Regions from separate parts of the Shewanella sp. 553 genome, predicted to be linked through region 4. Evidence: predicted binding sites of a transcription regulator. Region 4 holds the regulator's gene; each other region holds the start of a gene.
The links. Region 4 encodes LexA, which represses DNA repair genes until DNA is damaged. Its sites were predicted from a motif close to TACTGTATNNNNATACAGTA; they were not measured.

Region 1 (5,759 bases), 980 kb from region 4:
GTGATGGCGGTGACTCAAGCCTTGTTCGCCATTGGCTTACCAGCCTTGGCCAGAAGTTACACCGACAGGCGCCCTTGGTTGCTGTGGGTGTTAGTGATGCAGGCCATTGGTTTTTGGGGGTTTGCTTTTCATGCCGATAGCGCGCCGCAGTTATGGTCAATCTTGTGCGGCGCGGGACTGGGCGGGGCCTTTTCATTAACCATAGTCACAGCGCTTGATCATCTACCGGCGGTTAACAGTGCTGGGGCGCTTGCCGCATTAATGCAAGGTGGCGGCTTTTTGATTGCCGCCGCCTTTCCGCTGATGTTTGCGCAGTTATTGCAGTGGAGTGGTGATTTTGGCTATGGCTGGATGATGCATCTGGTGATGGTGTTAATTACCATGGTCATTTGCATCAACTTTAATCCGAAACGTTATGCCCAGGTGATGTGCGCTATTGATTGAGAAGAGTTTTATTAGTGCGCACATGACTGATTACCAGTACAAGGGGAAAGCCTGCTCAATGTTGAACAGGCTTGTTAGTTGTGAGTGGCTGAAAAAGTGGCGGCTTAGTGACGCTCGGTCACTATTTCACGTGAGAACACCTTCTCGCAGTATTTACATTTGAGTTGTACATCTTGCTTTTTAGCGCTGACACTAAAGCTGCTGTCTACCGGCTCATTATGGGTGATACAGTTGGTATTTGGGCACTTAAAAATGGCGTTGATCCGCTCTGGTAACGACAGGGTCAGTTTTTTTACCACTTCATAATTTTCAATCTGATTAACCGTAGCGTTAGGGGCATACAGGGCTAATTGATTCGCCTGATCTGGGCTGATAAAAACATTTTCAATTTTAATCAGATCTTTAGCGCCCAAAGCAGAGGAAGGCAGATTAAGACCAATCGTGACACGTTGATTGGTTTTATGCATCTGAAACAGCTTAAGCACTTTAATCCCCACATTGGCAGGAATATGGTCGATAACAGAGCCATTCTTTATGGCTTCAACTTGTTGCGTTTCCTTGGTCATGGTGATTATCTCCTGCTTAAAGTTGTTCGTTCAGTACTAATGCCAGCAGTGCTTCACGGGCGTAAACCCCGTTTTGCGCTTGCTGGAAGTAATAAGCGTGCTTGGTTTTATCGACATCGACAGTGATTTCGTCAACACGTGGCAATGGATGCAATACCTTTAGGTTGTCGCGTGCGTCCGCTAGCATGGCTGAATTTAGAATATAAGCGGCTTTCATGTGCGCGTACTCTGATTCATCGAAACGCTCTTTTTGAACTCGGGTCATGTACAGTACATCAAGCTCAGGGATCACCTCTTCCATAGTGGCATGCAGGCTGTAACTGATCCCTGCTTGGTCTAACTCTTCACAAATGTAATCTGGCATGGCTAAAATTTCGGGAGCCACAAAGAAGAAGTTAATGTTATTAAACTTAGACAGTGCTTGGGTCAGGGAGTGGACGGTGCGACCATATTTTAGATCGCCAACGAAGGCGATATTTAAGTTATCTAATCGCCCTTGAGTTTCAAAAATAGAGAAGAGATCCAATAAAGTTTGTGTTGGGTGTTGGTTGGCACCGTCACCACCGTTCACAATCGGTACGCCGTTAGAGAACTCTGAGGCCAGACGGGCTGCGCCCTCTTGTGGGTGACGCATTACAAATGCATCGACATAAGATGAGATCACCTGCACTGAGTCTGCTAGTGTCTCGCCTTTTTTGGCCAGCGAGGTGTTGCCACCGTTATCAAAGCCAATCACAGTGCCGCCTAGGCGTTGTACTGCGGTTTCAAAAGAGAGGCGAGTACGTGTTGAGGGTTCAAAAAAACAGCACGCCACGACTTTATTTTTTAATAGTTCTGGATTTGGCTCTGCTTTTAATCTTCCAGCAGTTTCAACGATGAGTTCAAGTTCATTTCGGTTTAATTCCGGAATGGAGATGATATGTTTTTGAAACAACGAGTTCGCCATGGCTTCTCTTCCCTATAAATAGATAACGGATACAAATGGTTTTAAACTTTTTCTGCCACTGACATTCGAGATGAGCATCGAATAGCCTCGGGCAGATAGTCGTTTAAACTTGCCGGCTCTACGCAAAAAGCAGACAAAAAAAAGCCCCCTTAAGCAAGGAGGCTTTTTTTTGAAATCGAAAAACAGAAACATAAAACCAACGCCGCTTCTCGACGATAATGAGTCAAGTTGTGCTTAACTGTCTGGTTCATTGTTGCTCTCTGTTTTGAAAAATTCCGAGGGATTATACGCCCATTTTTTGCGATCGCAAGAGTTTGTATGAACTCGTTATTTTGAAAGCTTGGTGTCGCAGTGAATCAATTAAATGCTGCTTAAGACTTCGGCCGAGTCGTGACTTATATGGTTTTGTTTTTTCTTGCTAGGAGTTATGGAGAGCGCAATTCGCTCATTAAGTACAATGGGATGAGTGAGTTTAAATAGTGAAACACCGATATCAAAAAGCGAAGGTATTTCCTTCGCTTTAGGTGTTGCCAGTCTTTAACCTCTGAGTAGTTCTTTGGCGTTGGCTAGGGTGTTACTGGTAATGGTATCGCCGCCAAGTAAGCGGGCGAGCTCCTCGATGCGTTGGGTTTTATCCAGCGGTACCATAGAGGTCTCGGTTTGTCCGGCTTTACTTTGCTTATTCACAAACATGTGTTGATGACCATTTCCGGCGACTTGGGGCAGGTGGGTTACACATAGCACTTGAGTCGATTCACCCAGTGAGCGTAGCATTTTTCCCACCACAGCAGCAGTTGGCCCCGAGATGCCCACATCCACCTCATCGAAAATAAGCGTTGGTGTGGCGACCTTTTTCGCCGTGATCACCTGAATGCCAAGGCCGATACGTGACAGTTCCCCGCCTGATGCGACTTTCGAGATAGGTTGCAGTGGCTGCCCTGGGTTAGTGGTGACTTGAAACTCGATGGTGTCACAACCGTTGGGCGACATGATCGCTTCGTTAAAGCGGATATCGATAACAAATTTACCCTTAGGCATGCTGAGTTCATGAATCGATTGGGTCACCTGCTTGTCAAGTTCTTTGGCATAACGGCTCCGGCTTTGGCTGAGCTTTTTAGCATGAGCAATGAAGCCTAGCTTGCAGCTTTGCAGCTGCTCAGCGATTTCGTCAAGCTTCTCTTCGTCTGAGTCTAAGCTGCTTAGCTCTTGATTTAAGGCTTGATGGTGCTGATAAAGATCTTTGGCACTTACGTGATGCTTGCGCGCCAACTGCATGATTTTAGAGAGGCGCTGTTCAAGGTAAGCAAAGTGATCTGGGTCGAGCTCTAATCCATCGAGGTAGCGTTGCAGCTCGCTGCTGCTCTCTTGCACTTGGATTAAGGCGTCATTGAGCATATTGCCAATGCTGTTAAGGGCGGTGTCATAGCCCTCAAGCTCTTGAGCTTGATCTATGGCTAAGTTGAGCACCGATTCTACCGCACCTTGCTCGTTGTCTTGCAATAGGAAGAGGGTGTGTTGGCAGGCTTGCACTAAGGCGGTGCCGTTAGCGAGTTTTTTATGCTCGGCTTCTATCTCGTCAAATTCGTGCTCGCCTAAATCAAAGTCATTAAGCTCCTCAACTTGGTATTGCAGCAGTTGCTTACGGGCGATGCGCTCATGTTGCGACTGTTGTAGCTGTTTAAGCTCTTTTTCAATCAGTTTGTAGCGTTGATAGCTCGCACTGACGCTGTCGAGCAGCATGCGGTGGTTAGCATAGCTGTCGAGCAGTGTCAGTTGATGCTCGCTCTTTAACATGGCGTGATGGGCGTGTTGTCCGTGGATGCCGATCAGTAATTGTCCAAGTGCGCGAAGTTGACTAAGCGGTACTGGATTGCCATTAATGTAGGCGCGTGAGCGGCCGTCACTGTTGATGGTGCGCCTGAGTATGCATTCATCATCAAGATCAAGGTCGTTATCTTCGAGCCAGCGCTTTGCCAAGGGAATATCGAGCAGAGAAAAGCGGGCGCTGACCTCGGCTTTATCTGCGCCGGGTCTAACGGTACTGGCTTCGGCGCGATTACCCAGACACAGGCCTAGGGCGTCGATAGCGATAGATTTTCCGGCACCGGTTTCACCTGTGATACTGGTCATACCGGCTTTGAAGTCGAGCTCTAAAAAACGAACAATGGCAAAGTTATTGATGCTGAGCTGGCAAAGCATAATGACATCCTTTTACAAAGTACTGTATTAATGCACAGTATATACTGATTTTTTATACAGTAAATACCTGTGTGCTTTTTGTTCGCGAATTTTGTTGAATTTAAGGTTATGGCAGCGCTACAGCAAATGGTCAAGTAGTGGCAGTACCGCAAAGCTCAGTACTATCCCTAGGCTGATATTTTGCGCGCTGACGGTGGCATTAGTTTGAAAGCGGTGCGCCAACAGGTAGACGCTAGCTGCGGTGGGCAGCGCCGCGAGGAGTACCGCCATCTTAAGCAGTGGGCCGTTAACGCCAAAGGCTTTACACAGTAGGTAGGCAAGCAGAGGTTGTAATAGTAATTTTAATAGGTTGAGCAGGGTGAGTTCGGCGCCGGTAGAAAGCTTGCGCGGGGCGTTGCGGCCCTGCTGTTGGTTGGCTTTGCACAACACCATGCCAATGGCAAACAGGGCGCAGGGGCTAGAGGTCATGCCAAATTGGCGGATGATGCCGCTAATAGGGGCATAAAGGGTAATATTGGCCGCTGAAATGGCGACACCAATTAAGCTGCCGATGATGATAGGGTTTTGCAGTAATGCCAAGCTTACAGTCTTAAGGGCGTTATCGGTTTTCCCTTGATACAGCGCGAGTTGGGCCAATACGATAGCAAATACGGTCACCGAGAGTAGGCTAGCAATAGCGGCGGCGGCCAGTGCCAACTGGTTGTTGGGGTACAACATCATCATTAACGGGATCCCGATAAACGAGGTGTTGCCAAAGGTGGTGTTAAGCGCTCGAATCGCCGCGAGATCGCGCTTTTTATCGCGCCACAGCGATATCCCCATGGTCAATAAATAGATAATGGTCATCGCTAAGCTATAACCGGCAATAAAGCCCCAATCGGTGATCTGTTCAATTGGGGTTTCGGCTAACACAATCAGCATGATAGCCGGAAAGGCGATGTAATAGACGTACTGGTTGAGTACGTTATCTGTCTCTTGGGGCAAAATCCGAGCTTTTTGGGCTATGAAGCCAGATAGCATGATGCCGAAGACGATAAACAGAGGTGATAAGATAGGTAGCATACGACAAATTTATCCATAAATTGTGCTGGTGGTAAAACTAAGGAGCTTTCCCTCTCAGGCTGTTTTTATCCGTTAGATTGTGACATGGGCTGGCTCAGTTTACGCCGTTATCTCTCTTTGGTGTCTCAGTGCCAGTGTTTCAGTACTAGGGCTCAGCATCATAATGATTAAACCCAAATATACCCCAAAGATAAGCCGACCCTAGCATGTTTACGTCGGTGCCCGCTATTGAGCTAAGGTCTAATGCGAATTAACGTAAAGCCACTTGACTGCATATGGTGCCGTTAATGGGCAATATTAACTTAACTAACTGGGCTAATTGCGTTTATTGGAGCGGCGGATATCAGGTGACTGAGAAGGGCTTTTAGTTGAGCGAGATAGTGGGCTTGCTTCTGTCTTTGCCGCGTGGGCGTTGACCGCTGGCAGCACGCCCAGTTCTTGATAGAAGTGTATCTGACGCCGTAATTCAAATAAGGAGCCACTGCGGCGTTGCTCCCCTATGGTGAGTATCCAAGAGTCGGTTAAGCCATCGCGGTTGGTTA
Region 2 (5,759 bases), 1.9 Mb from region 4:
TTGATGTCGACTTTGATAAAATGCCGAAAAATTTTCATCGAGAGTTAATTATGCCAATGTACGTTGTGGGACATAAGATCCCGGATTCAGATTCTATTTGCGGCGCAATTGCGCTGGCTTACCTCAAAAATCAGATAGGCGAAGCGGCCATTGCAGCTCGTCTTGGTGAACTTTCACCAGAAACAGCCTTTATTTTAGAGCGTTTTGGTTTTGACGCGCCAGAGTTTAAAGAAAGTTATGCTGGCGAAGAAGTGTATATTGTTGACCACTCTGAATTAACCCAAGCGCCTGACGATATTGACCAAGCCACTATTGTGGGTATTGTCGACCATCACAAGCTGGGTGACTTAACCACATCGACTCCGCTTGAGTGCTGGATCCGCCCAGTGGGTTGCAGCAACACAGTGATCAAGATGATGTACGATTTCTATGGTGTTGAAATTCCTAAAGATATCGCTGGCATCATGCTATGTGCCATTTTAAGTGACACTGTGATCTTTAAATCTCCGACGTGCACCACTGCCGACATAAAATGTGTTGAAGCGCTAGCTGAAATTGCCGGTGTTGAAGATTACAAAGCCTTAGGCATGGAGATGTTTAAGGTGAAGTCTGCGGTCGAAGGCACGCCAGTACGCGATCTGGTGATGCGCGACTTTAAAGACTTCAACATGAATGGCAAACTCATCGGTATTGGTCAGCTTGAAGTGATCGATTTGTCAGTATTTGACGACATCAAAGCCGATCTTGAAGCCGATATCGCCGCCTTAAAAGCGGAAGGTAACCGTCACAGTGTGCTGTTGTTGCTCACCGATATCATGAAAGAAGGGTCTGAAATGTTGGTGGTGTCTGATGACAGCGAACTCACCACCCGCGCCTATGGCAAAGCGACCGAAAATGGCCGCGTTTGGCTTGATGGTGTGTTGAGCCGTAAAAAGCAGGTAGTTCCGCCATTACAAGATGCGCTAGCATAAAGCCACTCCCTTATATTGATAGCTTGTATTGATAGTCAGTTGTAAAAAAGCCGGCAGTTGCCGGCTTTTTTTGTGGCGCGTGTTAAGGCCTATGGCTTAGTCGGCTTTTTTGGCTTGTTGCTTCGCATGCTGTCGTAATTTTTGCAGGCGTTTATCCGCTATACCTAACACTGTCTGCGGCGGATAATCTTCAAACTCAAAGTCCCGCTCGCCGCAAGCTATGCCTGTGAGTAATTCAATGGCTTCTGAAACATGATTAATCGCCCAAATGGAGAAACGGCCTTGCTTAACCGCAGCGACGATGTCATCGCGTAACATTAAATTTTGTACGTTGGCCTGTGGAATAATCACCCCTTGGCTATCGCTGCGTCCTTTTATGGTACAAACATCAAAGAAGCCTTCGATTTTTTCATTGACGCCACCGATAGGCTGAGCATGGCCAAATTGATTCATCGAGCCTGTTATCGCAATATCTTGTCTTAATGGCAGGGCCGAAAACGCCGATAAAATAGCACATAACTCGGCCATCGATGCGCTGTCGCCATCGACGCCACCGTAATTTTGCTCGAAGGTGAGGTGAGTCGACAGGGGGATTTTATCGGTTTGGCCAAACAAGGTTGCCAAGTATGCGGTTAAGATCATCACCCCTTTTGAGTGAATACTGCCACCAAGATCCACCTTGCGTTCAATATCAAATACCGCACCTTCACCATAAGCTGTGGTGGCCGTTATACGATTAGGCACCCCAAATTGATGATCCGAGGTGGCAATAACCGATAACGCATTTATCTGACCGACAACCTTATTAGCCGTGTCGATTAGAGTGGTGCCATCGACAAAACTTTGCATCACATTATCTTTTAAACGGCACACTCTAAGCTCATGATTATAAAGAGCTTGCTCTACATGGCTCACCCTTATCATATTAGCGTTGCTGGATTTTGCCACGTAATTAGCTTCACGTAATAGGTTAGCAATGTCGGCTGAATGTAGGGATAATTTATACTTTGAGTCGGCCTGACGCGCACTAAACTCAATAACCCGTTTTATAGCCCCTCGATCGCAATGCAGCATCTTATTACCACTGACAATACTGGAGATAAATTGGGCGTAAAGCGCCTCAGATTGTGCGGTGCGAGGCATTTCGTCTTCAAAATCGGCGGTCACTCTAAATAGCTCTTTAAACTCAGGATCGTAATGTTGTAATAACTGGTAGGTTTGATAATCGCCAAAGAGGATAATTTTGACATTAAGCGGCACTGGCTCGGGATCCAGCGAAATGGTCCCCGACAAGGTTACCTCTCGTTCGAGCGAGCTTAAGCTTAACTGGCGTGACCGCAGTGCGCGCTTTAATCCATCCCACACATAGGGCTGCTCTAATACCTTGATGGCATCGATCATCAACACCCCGCCATTGGCGCGATGTAGACTGCCTGGGCGGATCAAAGAGAAATCAGAAAAAATAGTGCCTTTAAAGGTCGCATTTTCGATGTAACCAAAAATATTATGATAATTAGGGCTCTCTTCCACCACGATAGGCATGGTTTTATCGGCTTGATTAACCAATACATTCACTTGATATCGGCGGGGCATTTTTTTCTGCATCGACGCATAAGCAAGCGCAACCTGTTCTTCATTTTGCTCTAAGAAAATATCCAGATTATCGATAATATCCTTATGCATATCATGCAGGTGGGTTTTAATCACGGGATAGTCAGCATAGCTTAGCTTTAACGGGTCCATTAAATGCACTAAGACATCTTGGGCCACTTGTTCGTCATGCTTTTGTTGTTGATCGCTATAACGCTCTTCCCAAGCAGTAAATTTACGCACCACTTCACGCAGTTTTGATTCTATTTCACTGATGTTATTTTCAAGCGTCTGTTGCTGTTTATGACTTAATGCCGCAAATGTGGCTTCAGAGTGGGGCTCATCACCATTCATGGCGAGTAATTCATAGCCGCCCTGAGCGGTAATACTTAGGCTGATGTGTTTAGCCGCGGCCTCTTTAGTGATCTTATTTAATGCCGCTTCTTGTTTACTGGCAAGCTGTGCTTTTAATTTGTCTGCCCGGGTATAGTAAATCTCGTTATCGAATGCCAAGGGTAGGGCTTTGACAAGCCGTTTCATCAACTCTTCAATATCTTTTTTAAATTGGGCGCCTTTACCCTGAGGCAGTTGCAGCACCTTGGGTGTGCGAGCATCAGCAAAATTAACCACATAACACCAGTCATAAAGCGGATGATGCAAACCAGGATCATAGCGGTCTAAATAGCGCATTACCATCGTCCGCTTACCCAAACCATTACGGCCGATGGCGTAAATATTGTAGCCTTTGTCCTGCATCGACATGGCAAACTCAACGGCACTTTGGGCCCGCTCTTGGCCAACGATTTTATCTAACGGGTTAAGGCTTTTAGTCGATTTTACTTTGGCATCTAAACTGCTTAGCAGGGATGGTAGGTAAAGTTTGGCACTGGTAAGAGGGGAGATTGGCATACGCTAACTATCTCATATGAAAATATTAACTTCAGTGTAAACAGCGGTCACACAAATGACAGCAGTCATTTACTCAATTAAGGCCATATTATTAACAAATTGGTTTGTTTGATTATTTTTCATACTAAAAATAGTGTCATCTTCACGCCACACACAACTCATGCATAACTTATTAGCCTGCTGAATGACATTACTCGTTGTCAAACTTAACCCCGCTGATAAATAAACTTGCGCCTTTGTACCTGGCTGCTAAAATAACTGTGTTTATATACAGCGTATTTTATTGGGTCTTATCTATGCGCGTTATTCCTTTTCCAGCCAGTGCTGGTATTACTGGATTCGAAAGCCCTGCGGCTGAGTATTGCCAATTAGGCTTAAGTTTAGATGAACTACTGGTAGTACATCCCAACGCGACTTTCATCGGGTTGGCACAGGGGGATTCAATGCAAGGCGTCGGCATTTTTGATGGTGATGTGATTATTGTTGACCGCCATGAATGCGCCCGCAGTGGCGATGTCATAGTGGCCAACTTTAATGGTGAGTTTGTCTGTAAAATCATCGACACCCAGCGACGTTTATTACTGTCATCTAACCAACACTATCAACCTCTTAGCATTCACGACCACGATATTTTTAATATCGAAGGCGTTGTCACTCGATCGATTCGCTGTCACCGTCAAAGCCCACTACTGGTGGATCATTAAGGTGGTGTTTTTATGTTTGCCTTAATCGATGCCAACGCATTTTATTGCAGTGCCGAGCAAGTTTTTCGTCCCGATTGGCGCGGTAAACCTATCGTCGTATTAAGTAATAACGATGGGTGTATTGTTGCCGCAAATCGACAGGCACAAGAAGCCGGCATTCAAAAATTTGTGCCTTATTTTAAAGTGAAATCCTTGTGTGATCAGCGTGGGGTCATTGCCTGCTCGTCCAACTATGAGTTGTATGCTGATTTATCCAATAAAATGATGAATATCATTGGCCGTTTTGCTCCTGAGCAGCATGTGTATTCGATTGATGAATCATTTCTCTCCTTTAAAAAGAGTTATCCGGCAATTCCATGCCTACGAACCCAAGGCCAACTCATCCGCCGTACCGTTTGGAAAGAAACCCGTTTACCGGTTTGTGTTGGTATGGGCGAAACCATGACATTGGCGAAAATCGCTAATCATGCCGCAAAGAAAATTGAAGGCTATCAAGGAGTTTGTGTTATCGATAGCGAGCAGGAACGGGTGGCCATTTTAACGCAATTGGCAGTGAGTGATGTATGGGGAATTGGACGGCGGCTAAGTAAACGGCTGCAATTAATGAAAATAACCACCGCATACGAACTTGCCACTATGCCACCAGGTGCCGCCCGTAAACAATTTGGTATCGAGGTTGAGCGCACCGTGCGAGAACTCAACGGCCAGGTATGTAAAGTGTGGGATAAGGCGCGAGCCGATAAGCAGCAGATCTTCTCCACCAGAAGTATGGGGCAACGCATTTGCGATAAGCCATCGTTATTACAAGCCTTAAGTAAACATGTTGCCATTGCTGCAGCAAAAGCGCGTAAGCAAGGCTTATGTTGTCAAACCATGCTGCTATTTGCTTATAACTCTCCCTATGACGACCAACCCACAGGATTTAAAACCTTAGTCGAGTTGCCTTGTGCCACCAATTGCAGCGTTGAGCTAACCAAAGCCATGACCCAAGCGGCACATAAGTTATTTAGGGAAGGGGTGCGGTATTACAAAATTGGCATAGGGTTGCTTGATTTAACCAGTGACAAATACTGTCAGCTCGATTTATTTACTGTCTCAAAAGCCAATTTACCCCTCATGCAAACCTTAGATGGTATTAATCAACGTTATGGAACCGATGCAGTATTTCTTGCCGCTCAAGGTATTCAACCCAAATGGATAATGCGCCGTGACTTACTCACACCACAATACACCACCAAATGGCACTCAGTACCGCAGATAAAATGTTGATATATTCTAGCAATATGACTACGGACATCCGTAGTGTCGAAATATATATCCAACCATTGAGTATCCAGTCGATAGTTTAAATTTCCCCGTCAATAACTTTGGCAGCCTTGAGTTTAAATGTTTTGGACTAATTATCAGAAAATTGTCACAGCAGACGAACCATCTAGACATCGTTAAGGCATGACAAGCAATGCCGACGAGCGCAGGAGAAATGACGCGCCAATGCCGATAAGTATCATTAGTGGCACTTCTATATCCTCACACACATAGCTGCGCACAATGTATATTATGTTAAATGAGGTGTGCGGATGTGGAA
Region 3 (5,759 bases), 1.9 Mb from region 4:
CACTCATACCAAAGCGTTTAGCCGCATCAATTTGCAGTGATGACAAGCTATAAGGTAGCGGCTGATGTTGTTGTTTATCTTTACTGTTAAGCCCAGTAACCACGGCAGTTTGATGGCTGATACGGCTGATCACATTTTGGGCTAAGCCTTTAGATAGCACACGCCCTTCATCATCCATGTAGGGCAAGCAGGCTTCACTGGGTTGCCATTTGGCTTTAAAGCTTTGATCTTTGTCTGTGGTTAAATGAGCCAATACCTCATAAAACGGTTTACTGACAAATTGCGCTATCTCGGCATCGCGGCGAACCACTAACCCAAGCAGTGGGGTTTGTACTCGGCCAACCGACAACACGCCTTGATAGCCCACTTTGCGCCCTTGAAGGGTATAAGCTCGGGTCATGTTCATGCCATAGAGCCAGTCGGCGCGTGAACGCGCTAAGGCTGAGGTAGACAGCGGAATAAACTCGCGATTACTGCGCAACTGACCTAAAGCGCGTTTAACCGCTTGTGGATTAAGATCGCTCACTAATAATCGCATGGTCTGATTAAGCTTATCGCCTTTGACCCCAAGATGCGCAATCACCTCATCCACCAGCAACTGCCCTTCACGGTCTGGATCCCCTGCGTTGACTAACTGAGATGCTTGTTTTACCAGGCCACGCAGCACGGTTAATTGGCTGCGCGTTTTCGGCTTAGGTTTCATTTTCCATTGGCTAGGAATAATAGGTAAGTGTTCAAACTTCCATGATTTATATGCACTGTCATAGGTATCGGGCTCCGCTTGTTCAAGCAAGTGGCCGATACACCAAGAGACACAATCCCCGTTAGCCGCGGTAATGAAACCGTCGCCTTTTTTTAGCGGTTTTGGTAATACATCAGCAATGGCTCTGCCAAGGCTGGGTTTCTCGGCGATATATAAAATCATAGCACTCAGTTAGCCAGGATAAACAACTGTATAAATTAACAGTAACTTTAACCTAAGTCAGATCAGGCTGCAAATGTAAAACAGGATAAAGTTGCACTGAGGAGTCAGCCTATGACCCAAAGATACGAATTAAGTTCAGCGGATATGGCGATAAGGTGTAGGGCGATTTAAGATCAAGTACAATAGAGGAGAAGAAGCTAGTGCCAATGCAGCTGACTGGCTTTGTCGGGTAAAAGAGCCATGACAAACTAACAAATATAGTGCTGTAGCGTGATGTAAGTATCATTAGCCTTAATGGCCTAACCGTAAGCACAATGCTCACGGTTAGGCAGGTATACAGCGTGAACCTTATGTGGTGATTAGGTTTTGAGCTTACCTAATTGTTGATGCTGCTGCGTCACCAGTTCGGCTAAGCTAACACTACTTTGCTGCGCCTCATCGGCAAGTCGTGCCAATTCGGCTGCGGAATCAGAAATACCTGTAATGTTGCGATTAACCTCTTCCGTCACCGCGCTTTGCTCCTCTGCTGCTGTTGCAATATGAGTCACTTGGCTCGACACCTCCTCAATTTGACCAACGATGGTATTGAGCGAGGTTAAAGCGGACTCAGTTTGCTCAACGGCGCGCTGCGCCCCCTCCACACCTTGATCGATAATATGCGAAGCACTTTTAACTTCTTGCTGCAGCGAATCGATCAATTTACCAATTTCATCGGTTGAGGTCTGGGTTTTTGACGCCAGTGCTCGCACTTCATCAGCCACCACAGCAAAACCTCGACCTTGTTCACCCGCTCGCGCCGCTTCAATCGCCGCATTTAATGCCAGTAAATTTGTCTGTTCAGCAATCGCGCTAATCACCTCCAAGATCTTACTGATATTGGTACTACTCTCTGCCACTTTACTCACTGCTTCCTTCGCTAATAAGGACTCATGAGACATGGTCGTCACATAATTCATCGCTTGACTAAGGCTGTCTTCACCCGCTTTAGCATTGGCATTCATCGCCTCAGTTTCCATCGCGGTTTGCTCTGAGGCTTTAGCCACCTCAAGGGCGGTTGCGCTCATTTCATTGACCGCGGTGACAACACTTTCAATTTCGCTATATTGACGATTAACACTCTCACGGGTTTGCTGGGCAATATTGGCAGTAGTTTGGCTCTCATCTTGTGAGCGTTCAGCCAGTACTTTCATCTCGCCAATGAGTAAGCGCAATTTAGTGATAAAACTGTTAATGCCGCCCCCTAGCGCAATCAATTCGGCGTGAGATTCCACATTGATGGTTTGGGTTAAATCACCTTCAGCACTGGCTAAGTTCTCGACTCGAGTTTGGATCACTTTAAGAGGCGCGATAATGTTGCGAATAACAAGGCTAATGGTTACCACCGCAATCACAGACACAATACTGCCAATGATCAACAACAAACTACCAAGCGATGAAGCCATTTCGGTCATCGCCTTATCCATTGCGATGGCTTCTTTAAACACATCTTGTTTTGCTACTTCAATCAATAGCTCCCATTGTACATCGGCCAACGGAATACTAATGGGGTAGGCAACAACAATATTATCACCCACATCTAAATAGCCACCATTACGGTGTAAAGACAGATATTGCTTAGCTAACGCGCTATCGATAGATTCTGCTAATGGACGCGCTTTTTTACTGTAATGACTCGCTGCAACCACTAGGCCCTTAGCACTAACTAGAGTGACCTTGGCGTTGCCGTTATATAACTTTTGCGATAGTTCATCGATCATCGTTTGGAAGATAGGTAAGTTTACATCGGCACCTACCACCCCTTTAAACTGCCCCGCCACTACGACTGGTGAGATAAGCGATGTCATTAACTCATTTTTACCTGGGCTGATCTCATAGAGATATGGCTCCATTAGACATGGCTTTTTGGTATCACGGGCACACAGATACCATTCAGCCTCTCTGAGACCAAATTCATTTAATGTCTCAACATACTTTTCTTCGGCGTCAGTCACTGCTGAGTGTTCGATACTGCCATTATCGGTGCGAGTATAATAGATCTCCATGCTACCCGCGTTAGGTACACTATGACTGGCACCATAAAAAAATTCGCTGTCTTTAGTATCGTAACCATTGGGTTCAAACTGGGCATACAAAGAGGACAATTGACTATTTTTTTGTAAAGAGCCCATGATAGTCATTTCGACACTGTCACGGCTTAATGGGCTTTGTACTGATGTTTGTTCAAGCAAGCCTGACAAAGCATAAGGCACACGATAAGCCTCGTTAATAAAAGCGGCCACTCGCTCACCATACTCACCGGCTCTTGCCGTCAGTTTATAGCGAGTTTCTTTCTTAATCGACTCTTGAACTTGCTCCGCTAACACGGCATTTTTATCACTTAACGACCACCAAAGACTCAGTGATAGTATCGCCACAATAATTAAAAACAGGGCTGAGGTGATCCACAACAATTTAGTACTTATGGATAATTGCTTCATTCAGTGCTCCTAGGCAAAGCAGATATTTCATTAAATAAGAGGCATTAGGCTATTGATTAAAAATAGCACTGCAGCGATAAACGATCATAAAGATCAGTAATTTCTCATCCAATGAGAAAAAACCGACTTACAAAGAAATCGGTTTTTGATGACACAGCCAAAGAGCAATATATTACAGGCTCATATTAAGGGTGACATACATTATGCAGCTCGAGATTTGTTCCTATATCTTTGATACGATTTGCTTTTGCATCATCATTTCGCAGTTGAGTCAGATGATCTAAATAAGCTTGGTCGACATCATTAGTAATATAATGCCCATCAAAGACTGAGGTTTCGAAACGTTTAATATCGGGGTTTTGTTGACGTACGGCTTCAACTAAATCATCGAGATCTTGGAAAATCATACCATCGGCACCAATCAGCTTGGTGATTTCCTCCACATCGCGACCATGGGCAATCAGCTCACTGGTGGTTGGCATATCGATACCATACACGTTTGGAAAACGAATTTCGGGTGCCGCTGACGCAAAATACACTTTTTTGGCGCCAGCTTCACGGGCCATTTCGATGATCTGTTCAGAAGTCGTACCACGCACAATAGAATCGTCCACCAGCAGTACGTTTTTACCTTGAAACTCAGCATTAATGGCATTGAGCTTACGACGCACCGATTTCTTGCGCTCCTGCTGACCCGGCATAATAAAGGTGCGGCCGATATAACGGTTTTTGACGAAGCCTTGACGATAAGGCAAGTCTAAATTACGCGCGATTTCAAGTGCGATATCACATGAGGTTTCAGGAATGGGGATCACCACATCAATATCATGGTCTTCCCACTGCTTCTTAATTTTTTCGCCAAGCATGGTGCCCATATTTACACGGCTGCCATAGACTGACACTTTATCTATAGTCGAATCTGGGCGAGCAAAGTAAACATATTCAAAAATACAAGGCGAATAACTCGGTGAAGGTGCGCATTGGCGGGTATAGAGCTGACCATCGAGCGAGATATAAATCGCTTCACCAGGGGCAACATCTCGCACCGTTTCAAAACCAACCGCATCGAGTGCCACACTCTCAGAGGCAACCATATATTCAGTGCCCTGCTCCGTTTCATGCTTACCCAGTACTAATGGTCTTATGCCGAAAGGATCTCTAAAAGCGACTAGGCCTTGGCCTATGATCATCGCTGCAACCGCGTAAGCACCGCGCGTCAGATGATGAACATTAGTGATCGCTTGAAACACTTCGTCCGCGGTAAGAAATTGGCTTTGCGTAGTTTGTAATTCATCGGCAAGTAGATTGAGTAGGACTTCAGAATCAGAAGTGGTATTAACATGGCGACGCTGTTTAAGTAAGCGTTCTTGTAACTCTAATGTATTGGTTAAATTACCGTTGTGGGCGAGCGAGATACCAAATGGCGAGTTAACATAAAACGGCTGCGCTTCAGAGGCACTCGAACTACCTGCGGTAGGGTAACGCACATGCCCAATCCCCGCATTACCTTGCAGACGTTGCATATGCTTTGGCTCAAAAACGTCTTTTACCAGACCATTTGCTTTACGCAACCTAAATGCATGCCCGTCCACGGTTACAATGCCAGCCGCATCTTGGCCACGGTGTTGTAATACAGTTAACGCATCATAGATTGTCTGATTAACCGGTGTTCGGCCAACTATTCCGACGATACCACACATGGGTAGGTTTCCTCATTGTAAGATGTTCTAATCATTATTATTGTCGAGCCCTGATCAGAAAGAATCACTGCATCAGGTCACATAGGCTGTAAGCATTATTATATTTTGGGTACAAAGCTTGAGGTGTTTTCCACATAGTCAAAAAACCATTGGATAACCACGCCAAATTCGGGAACCAATTGTGAACTGCGCCACCAATCGGTATTGGGTGCTCCGGTAAAAGCATCCATAAAAAACAACATCGCGCTGACAATCAAAGCACCTCTTAATGCACCAAAACAGAGACCTAATACCCTATCGGTACCAGATAAGCCTGTTTTAGCCACTAATTGGCCAATAAGATAGTTAACGAGCGCGCCTAGAATTAAGGTAGAAATGAATAAAATAGCAATGGCAATCCCGTTGCGAACCATTTCATCTTGCATCTGAGTGAGGTAGACCGCGAGATCAGCATAAAACTGACTCGCAACGAAAAAAGCTGCAAACCATACCACAAGTGACATAGCTTCTTTGACAAAGCCACGGAGCAGACTGATGACAGTCGATAATCCGATAACAGCGATAATGGCGTAATCGATCCAAACCATTGAATTAGGTGATCCAGCAATAGCATTAAGACGGCGCGATCTTACCAGAGACTGAAGACATTCTCACCCC
Region 4 (5,759 bases):
TCTGCATCTTGCTGACAAAATAGCTGGGCGCCAGACTTAACTCCATCAAATGGGTTAATTTTTTAGCCCCAAAGCCTATCTCCTCCTGCAGCTCCCGATTAGCGGCTTGCTCAGGCGTCTCTCCCGGATCAACCAGCCCTTTGGGAAAGCCCAGTTCATAGCTGTGGGTTCCTGCGGCGTACTCTCTGCCCAGCAGCAGTTGCTCACCCAACACAGGGACCACCATTACGGCACCACGATTATTACCTTTCATACGTTCATACTGGCGCTCGACCTGATTAGAAAATTTCAGGTGCACTTGTTCAATTTGAAATAACCGACTCTGGGCAACAACTTGTGTATGTAATATCTGTGGCTTTTGGTCCGACATGAATGTCCCTGATAAAATGACGTTTGCATCACAGTTCAATCTTACTATGATGGGCCTAATCCACAACTCTCACGATAGAATTTTTTTACTGACCTTATGTTTCCTTGGGATAAAATCGATACTGTACTGCTTGATATGGATGGCACACTGCTAGATTTACACTTTGATAGCCATTTTTGGCTCAAGCTAGTGCCGCAAACCTTAAGTCACAGCAGAAACATCTCTCTAAATGAAGCTAATGTCTTGGTAGAACAAGCCTACGACCAAGTGGTTGGCACCTTGGATTGGTATTGCCTCGACTACTGGCAGCAACAACTGCAACTGGATATTGTGCAGCTGCAACGCACATTGGCCGACAGGATACAGTTACGCCAAGACAGCATGCCATTTCTACGCGCATTGACTCAAAAGCATAAAACCAGAATATTAGTGACCAATGCCCATCCTCAAAGCCTAGCTCTCAAACTAGAACACACAGAGCTCGCGCAAGGGTTAGACCATATGATCTCCAGCCATGAAACAGGTTTTGCTAAAGAGCACCCTCAATTTTGGTCTAGCTTATTTAACCAATATCAATTGCAACCCAGTCGGTGTTTATTTATCGATGACAGCGAAGCTATCTTACATGCCGCCAAACAAGCTGGAGTTGGGTATTTGCTTGGCATAAGCAATCCTGATAGTAAAAAGCCCCATAAAATATTTACCGACTTTCCCGCAATCCATGATTACCACCACCTGTTAGATGATCTTATCGCCAGTAAGCCATAATAGCTCCTCGCTCAATGACATAAGATAAGGATAAATGCAGGTGCATGGTGCAACCAAACCCTATAGCCTGCTTATTTGTTTCACCGCCCGAACTTGGCACTGAAATCGTCTCAACAGATAAGAGAGCAATCGCGCCACTCAGCGACACTCAATGAATCCTTTCCGTAAAATTAAATTCATAACATTGATTTAAATTAAAAAAGTCAGATTGCAATAAAAATAAATCTGCGACCTTATTTTCAGTTTTAAGCAAATCCCACCACATTGCCGACAAAAATATGCTTAATCCTTGCGCTACTTTAAATACTGTATATACTAACAGTTACTGTATGGAAAGACAGGATCTGTAATGAGACCATTAACCCCTAGACAAGCTGAAATATTAGAATTAATTAAACGCAATATTGCCGATACAGGCATGCCGCCTACCCGAGCTGAAATTGCTCGTCGCCTAGGCTTTAAAAGCGCCAATGCGGCCGAAGAGCACTTAAAAGCCTTAGCCAAAAAAGGCTGCATCGAAATAATGCCTGGGACCTCGCGAGGTATTAAGCTAACTCAAGAAGATGATAGCGAAGATCTTGGTTTACCACTGATTGGACAAGTCGCTGCCGGTGAACCCATTTTGGCCCAAGAACATGTTGAGCAACACTACAAAGTTGACCCAGCGATGTTTCGCCCAAGCGCTGATTTTCTCTTAAGAGTCCGCGGCGATAGCATGAAAAATATTGGTATTCTCGAAGGCGATCTACTTGCGGTGCATAAGGTGGAGCAAGCCAGTAATGGGCAGGTTGTCGTAGCTCGCGTCGAAGATGATGTCACAGTAAAGCGCTTTGAAAAGAAAGGTAATACTGTATATCTTCACGCCGAAAATGAAGAATATTCACCGATAGTCGTCGACCTATCTACCCAAAGCCTTAGCATCGAAGGGCTGGCCGTAGGTGTTATCCGCAACGGAGATTGGCAATGAATAATCTAATGGGTAATGCCCCGCGACATCCCGGCCTTTGGGTCGATATGAATAAGCAACACAAACCAACTCAGCACAGTACCATTGCGACATTATCGAGTCGTACCCAAGGTAAGCATGAGTTGCAAGCGCTAACACCGCAATTAGCAAGATTAAGCCAACAAGGCCAGTGGGTCGTACTGATTAGCCCACCGAATATTGGCTATAAGCAGATGCTCGCCGATGCGGGGGTACGCATGGATAGAATCTTATTAGTGCACACCAAAGATGAAGTTGAAGCACTGTGGGCGATGGAAAAAGCGCTTACTAGTGGTACATCCAGTGCGGTGATCAGTTGGACCCAAGCACTCGATGCTCGCGATTGCCGCCGCTTACAATTGGTCGCCAAAAGTACCCAGGCTCTAGGTGTTGTGATTGAAGATGATAATAGTCACTTACCTGTAACAGCCCTGACAGAGCAAGATCTGGGCTATCAACAAGCATCATTATTTAGTTCACTGCACTAGCATTACAGTTCAAACTTTCCATACTTAAGCCCCGCGAGGGGCTTTTTTGTTGCTGTTTTAAAAAAATTAAAAAAAAGTGATCTTGATCAATATTTAAACAGCGATTAAGTTAGTAATAGATATCAACGATTATTTGTTATATCCGAACAATTTAGTGGTCTGTTTCATTGGCCAACGAGTGTAGATCTCTCACTGCGTCCAATAAAGCGGAAATTAGCCTGATATAGTCAGCCGTAAGTGCAAGCGTGGTAACCACCAGCAATAACAACAGCAATACCACCAGCGCACTGTGAAGTCATCGTTGCTTTTTTGGGAACTGAAAAGTTTGCATAGAGCCGAGACATACTGTGTAACTTTTCTTTGTAGTTGCCTTCGCAATTGACAGAGGAGAAGTCTAGTGAAGCATCTGTGGTATAGCTTGCTCGGGTTATTACTAGCCCCACCCATATTCGCAGCCGATATGCCCCTTAATATGACACCAGGGGTAACTGAGATCAGTGGCAAGGTTTTTAGCCTTCACATGACCATTCTTTATATCTGTTGCGCTATCGGCATCATAGTGTTTGGGGTGATGATCTATTCCATCATTAACCATCGTCGCTCCAAAGGTGCGGTGGCTGCCAATTTTCATGAAAGCACTAAAGTCGAAATCGCTTGGACTATCGTCCCTTTTGTCATCTTGATCCTGATGGCGATCCCTGCCACTAAAACTCTTATCGCCATGGAAGACCCTAGCGATGCGGATATCACCATCAAGGTTACAGGTTCTCAGTGGAAATGGCATTACAGTTATTTTGATCACGATATCGAATACTACAGTTTACTCGCTACCCCAAGAGCACAAATTGAAGGCAGTGAAACGAAGGGCGAAAACTATCTATTAGAAGTCGACAAACCTCTAGTGCTTCCCGTTAATAAAAAAGTGCGTTTCTTGATGACGTCAGATGATGTGATCCATTCTTGGTGGGTGCCAGCCTTTGCGGTAAAAAAAGATGCTAACCCCGGTTTCATCAATGAAGCTTGGACCCGCGTGGATAAACCCGGCACGTACCGCGGCCAATGTGCTGAACTATGCGGTAAGGACCATGGCTTTATGCCCATAGTGGTTGAAGTGTTGTCTGAGGCCGATTTTGCTCTCTGGATCGATGAGCAAAAAAACCAAGCCACAATCGCCGCCGCCGCAACCGAAGCCTCGTTATCGCAAACCTTATCTATGGATGAACTGATGACCCAAGGTGAGCAGATATACATGGCACGCTGCGCCGCCTGCCACCAGCCAAATGGCATGGGACTTCCAGGAGTGTTCCCCGGATTAAAAGCCAGCGCCATTGCCACCGGCCCAGTCACAGCACATATCGATATTGTGGTTAATGGTAAGGCGGGCACCGCAATGCAAGCCTTCGCTGGACAGCTAACACCACAGGAGATAGCGGCTGTGGTGACATATGAGCGTAACGCTTGGGGCAATGATGTCGGTGATATCGTCCAAGCCGCTGACGTTAGTCAACATGGTCAATAGGGAGGCATGATGAATACAACAACGCGCGAAGCCAATATGGATGCCGCTCATATTGAAGAGTCTAACGAACACCACGAAGCTCACCCAACCGGCATAAAACGTTGGCTATTTACCACTAATCATAAAGATATCGGCACCTTATACCTATGGTTCAGCTTTATTATGTTTCTTACTGGCGGTGCCATGGCCATGGTGATCCGAGCCGAACTGTTTCAGCCTGGATTACAATTAGTCGAGCCCAACTTTTTTAATCAAATGACCACAGTGCACGGCTTGATCATGGTGTTTGGTGCCGTCATGCCCGCCTTTACAGGGCTTGCAAACTGGCTAATACCCATGATGATTGGCGCGCCCGATATGGCGCTACCACGGATGAATAACTGGAGCTTTTGGATTTTACCCTTCGCCTTTACCATATTATTAAGCTCACTCTTTATGGAAGGTGGTGGGCCCAACTTTGGTTGGACATTCTATGCTCCGCTATCCACCACTTATAGCCCCGATAGCACGGCACTGTTTGTATTTTCGATCCATATTATGGGGATCAGCTCCATCATGGGAGCCATCAACGTGGTGGTGACGATTGTGAATATGCGCGCCCCCGGCATGAGCTGGATGAAATTACCGCTATTTGTGTGGACCTGGTTAATCACCGCTTTCTTGTTGATCGCCGTCATGCCTGTGCTTGCTGGGGTGGTCACTATGGTACTGACGGATAAATATTTTGGCACCAGCTTCTTTGATGCAGCAGGTGGCGGCGATCCTGTGATGTTCCAACATATTTTCTGGTTCTTCGGCCACCCTGAAGTCTACATTATGATCTTACCTTCATTTGGTATCATATCGGCTATTGTGCCCGCCTTTAGTCGCAAACGTCTCTTTGGTTACTCCTCTATGGTTTATGCCACTGCCAGTATTGCGATTTTATCCTTCTTGGTTTGGGCACACCATATGTTTACCACCGGCATGCCAGTATTTGCTGAGCTGTTTTTTATGTATTGTACTATGCTCATCGCGGTGCCAACTGGGGTTAAGGTCTTTAATTGGGTCGCCACCATGTGGCGCGGATCACTCAGTTTTGAAACACCTATGTTGTTTGCCATCGCCTTTATCATACTGTTCACCATAGGCGGATTTTCGGGGTTGATGCTAGCCATTACTCCGGTGGATTTCCAGTATCACGATACCTATTTCGTGGTGGCTCACTTCCATTATGTATTGGTCACAGGGGCCATCTTCTCCATTATGGCCGCCGCCTATTATTGGCTACCTAAATGGACTGGACATATGTATGACGAGAAGCTGGGTAAACTGCATTTTTGGTGTTCGGTTATCTCAGTTAACGTGTTGTTTTTCCCTATGCACTTTTTAGGACTCGCGGGAATGCCGCGTCGAATTCCTGATTATGCAATTCAATTTGCTGATGTTAACCAAATTGTCTCTATTGGCGGCTTCGCTTTCGGGCTATCGCAGTTTATCTTTCTCGCCTTAGTGATTAAGTGCATCAAGGGCGGTGAAAAAGCACCAGCTAAACCTTGGGATGGTGCTGAGGGGTTAGAGTGGACGCTGCCAAGCCCGGCTCCTTATCACTCATTCTCGACTCCTCCCGAGGTGAAATAAGATGTCTCA

Region 1: a site for LexA is predicted at 4,176-4,195, ahead of recN (DNA repair protein RecN). Genes of this name have one in related genera too.
Region 2: a site for LexA is predicted at 3,727-3,746, ahead of AC5YBZ_RS08975 (LexA family protein). Genes of this name have one in related genera too.
Region 3: a site for LexA is predicted at 950-969, ahead of AC5YBZ_RS10090 (DNA topoisomerase III). Genes of this name have one in related genera too.

What each region holds. Positions count from the first base shown of each region.
Region 1 covers NZ_CM181701.1:1,086,576-1,092,334, forward strand. Annotated here, with positions in the region: gene AC5YBZ_RS04865 (MFS transporter) at 1-444, shown strand, start outside; gene pyrI (aspartate carbamoyltransferase regulatory subunit) at 549-1,010, opposite strand; gene pyrB (aspartate carbamoyltransferase) at 1,027-1,956, opposite strand; gene recN (DNA repair protein RecN) at 2,494-4,155, opposite strand; gene AC5YBZ_RS04885 (AEC family transporter) at 4,273-5,217, opposite strand; gene AC5YBZ_RS04890 (DUF3319 domain-containing protein) at 5,533-5,759, opposite strand, start outside.
Region 2 covers NZ_CM181701.1:1,985,168-1,990,926, reverse strand. Annotated here, with positions in the region: gene AC5YBZ_RS08985 (manganese-dependent inorganic pyrophosphatase) at 51-971, shown strand; gene AC5YBZ_RS08980 (Lon protease family protein) at 1,068-3,470, opposite strand; gene AC5YBZ_RS08975 (LexA family protein) at 3,767-4,174, shown strand; gene AC5YBZ_RS08970 (Y-family DNA polymerase) at 4,187-5,443, shown strand.
Region 3 covers NZ_CM181701.1:2,238,204-2,243,962, forward strand. Annotated here, with positions in the region: gene AC5YBZ_RS10090 (DNA topoisomerase III) at 1-925, opposite strand, end outside; gene AC5YBZ_RS10095 (methyl-accepting chemotaxis protein) at 1,285-3,402, opposite strand; gene purF (amidophosphoribosyltransferase) at 3,588-5,102, opposite strand; gene AC5YBZ_RS10105 (CvpA family protein) at 5,201-5,689, opposite strand.
Region 4 covers NZ_CM181701.1:107,204-112,962, reverse strand. Annotated here, with positions in the region: gene nudE (ADP compounds hydrolase NudE) at 1-370, opposite strand, end outside; gene yrfG (GMP/IMP nucleotidase) at 467-1,138, shown strand; gene lexA (transcriptional repressor LexA) at 1,488-2,105, shown strand; gene AC5YBZ_RS00505 (cell division inhibitor SulA) at 2,102-2,611, shown strand; partial or broken gene coxB (cytochrome c oxidase subunit II) at 3,009-4,121, shown strand; gene ctaD (cytochrome c oxidase subunit I) at 4,140-5,750, shown strand; gene AC5YBZ_RS00490 (cytochrome c oxidase assembly protein) at 5,752-5,759, shown strand, end outside.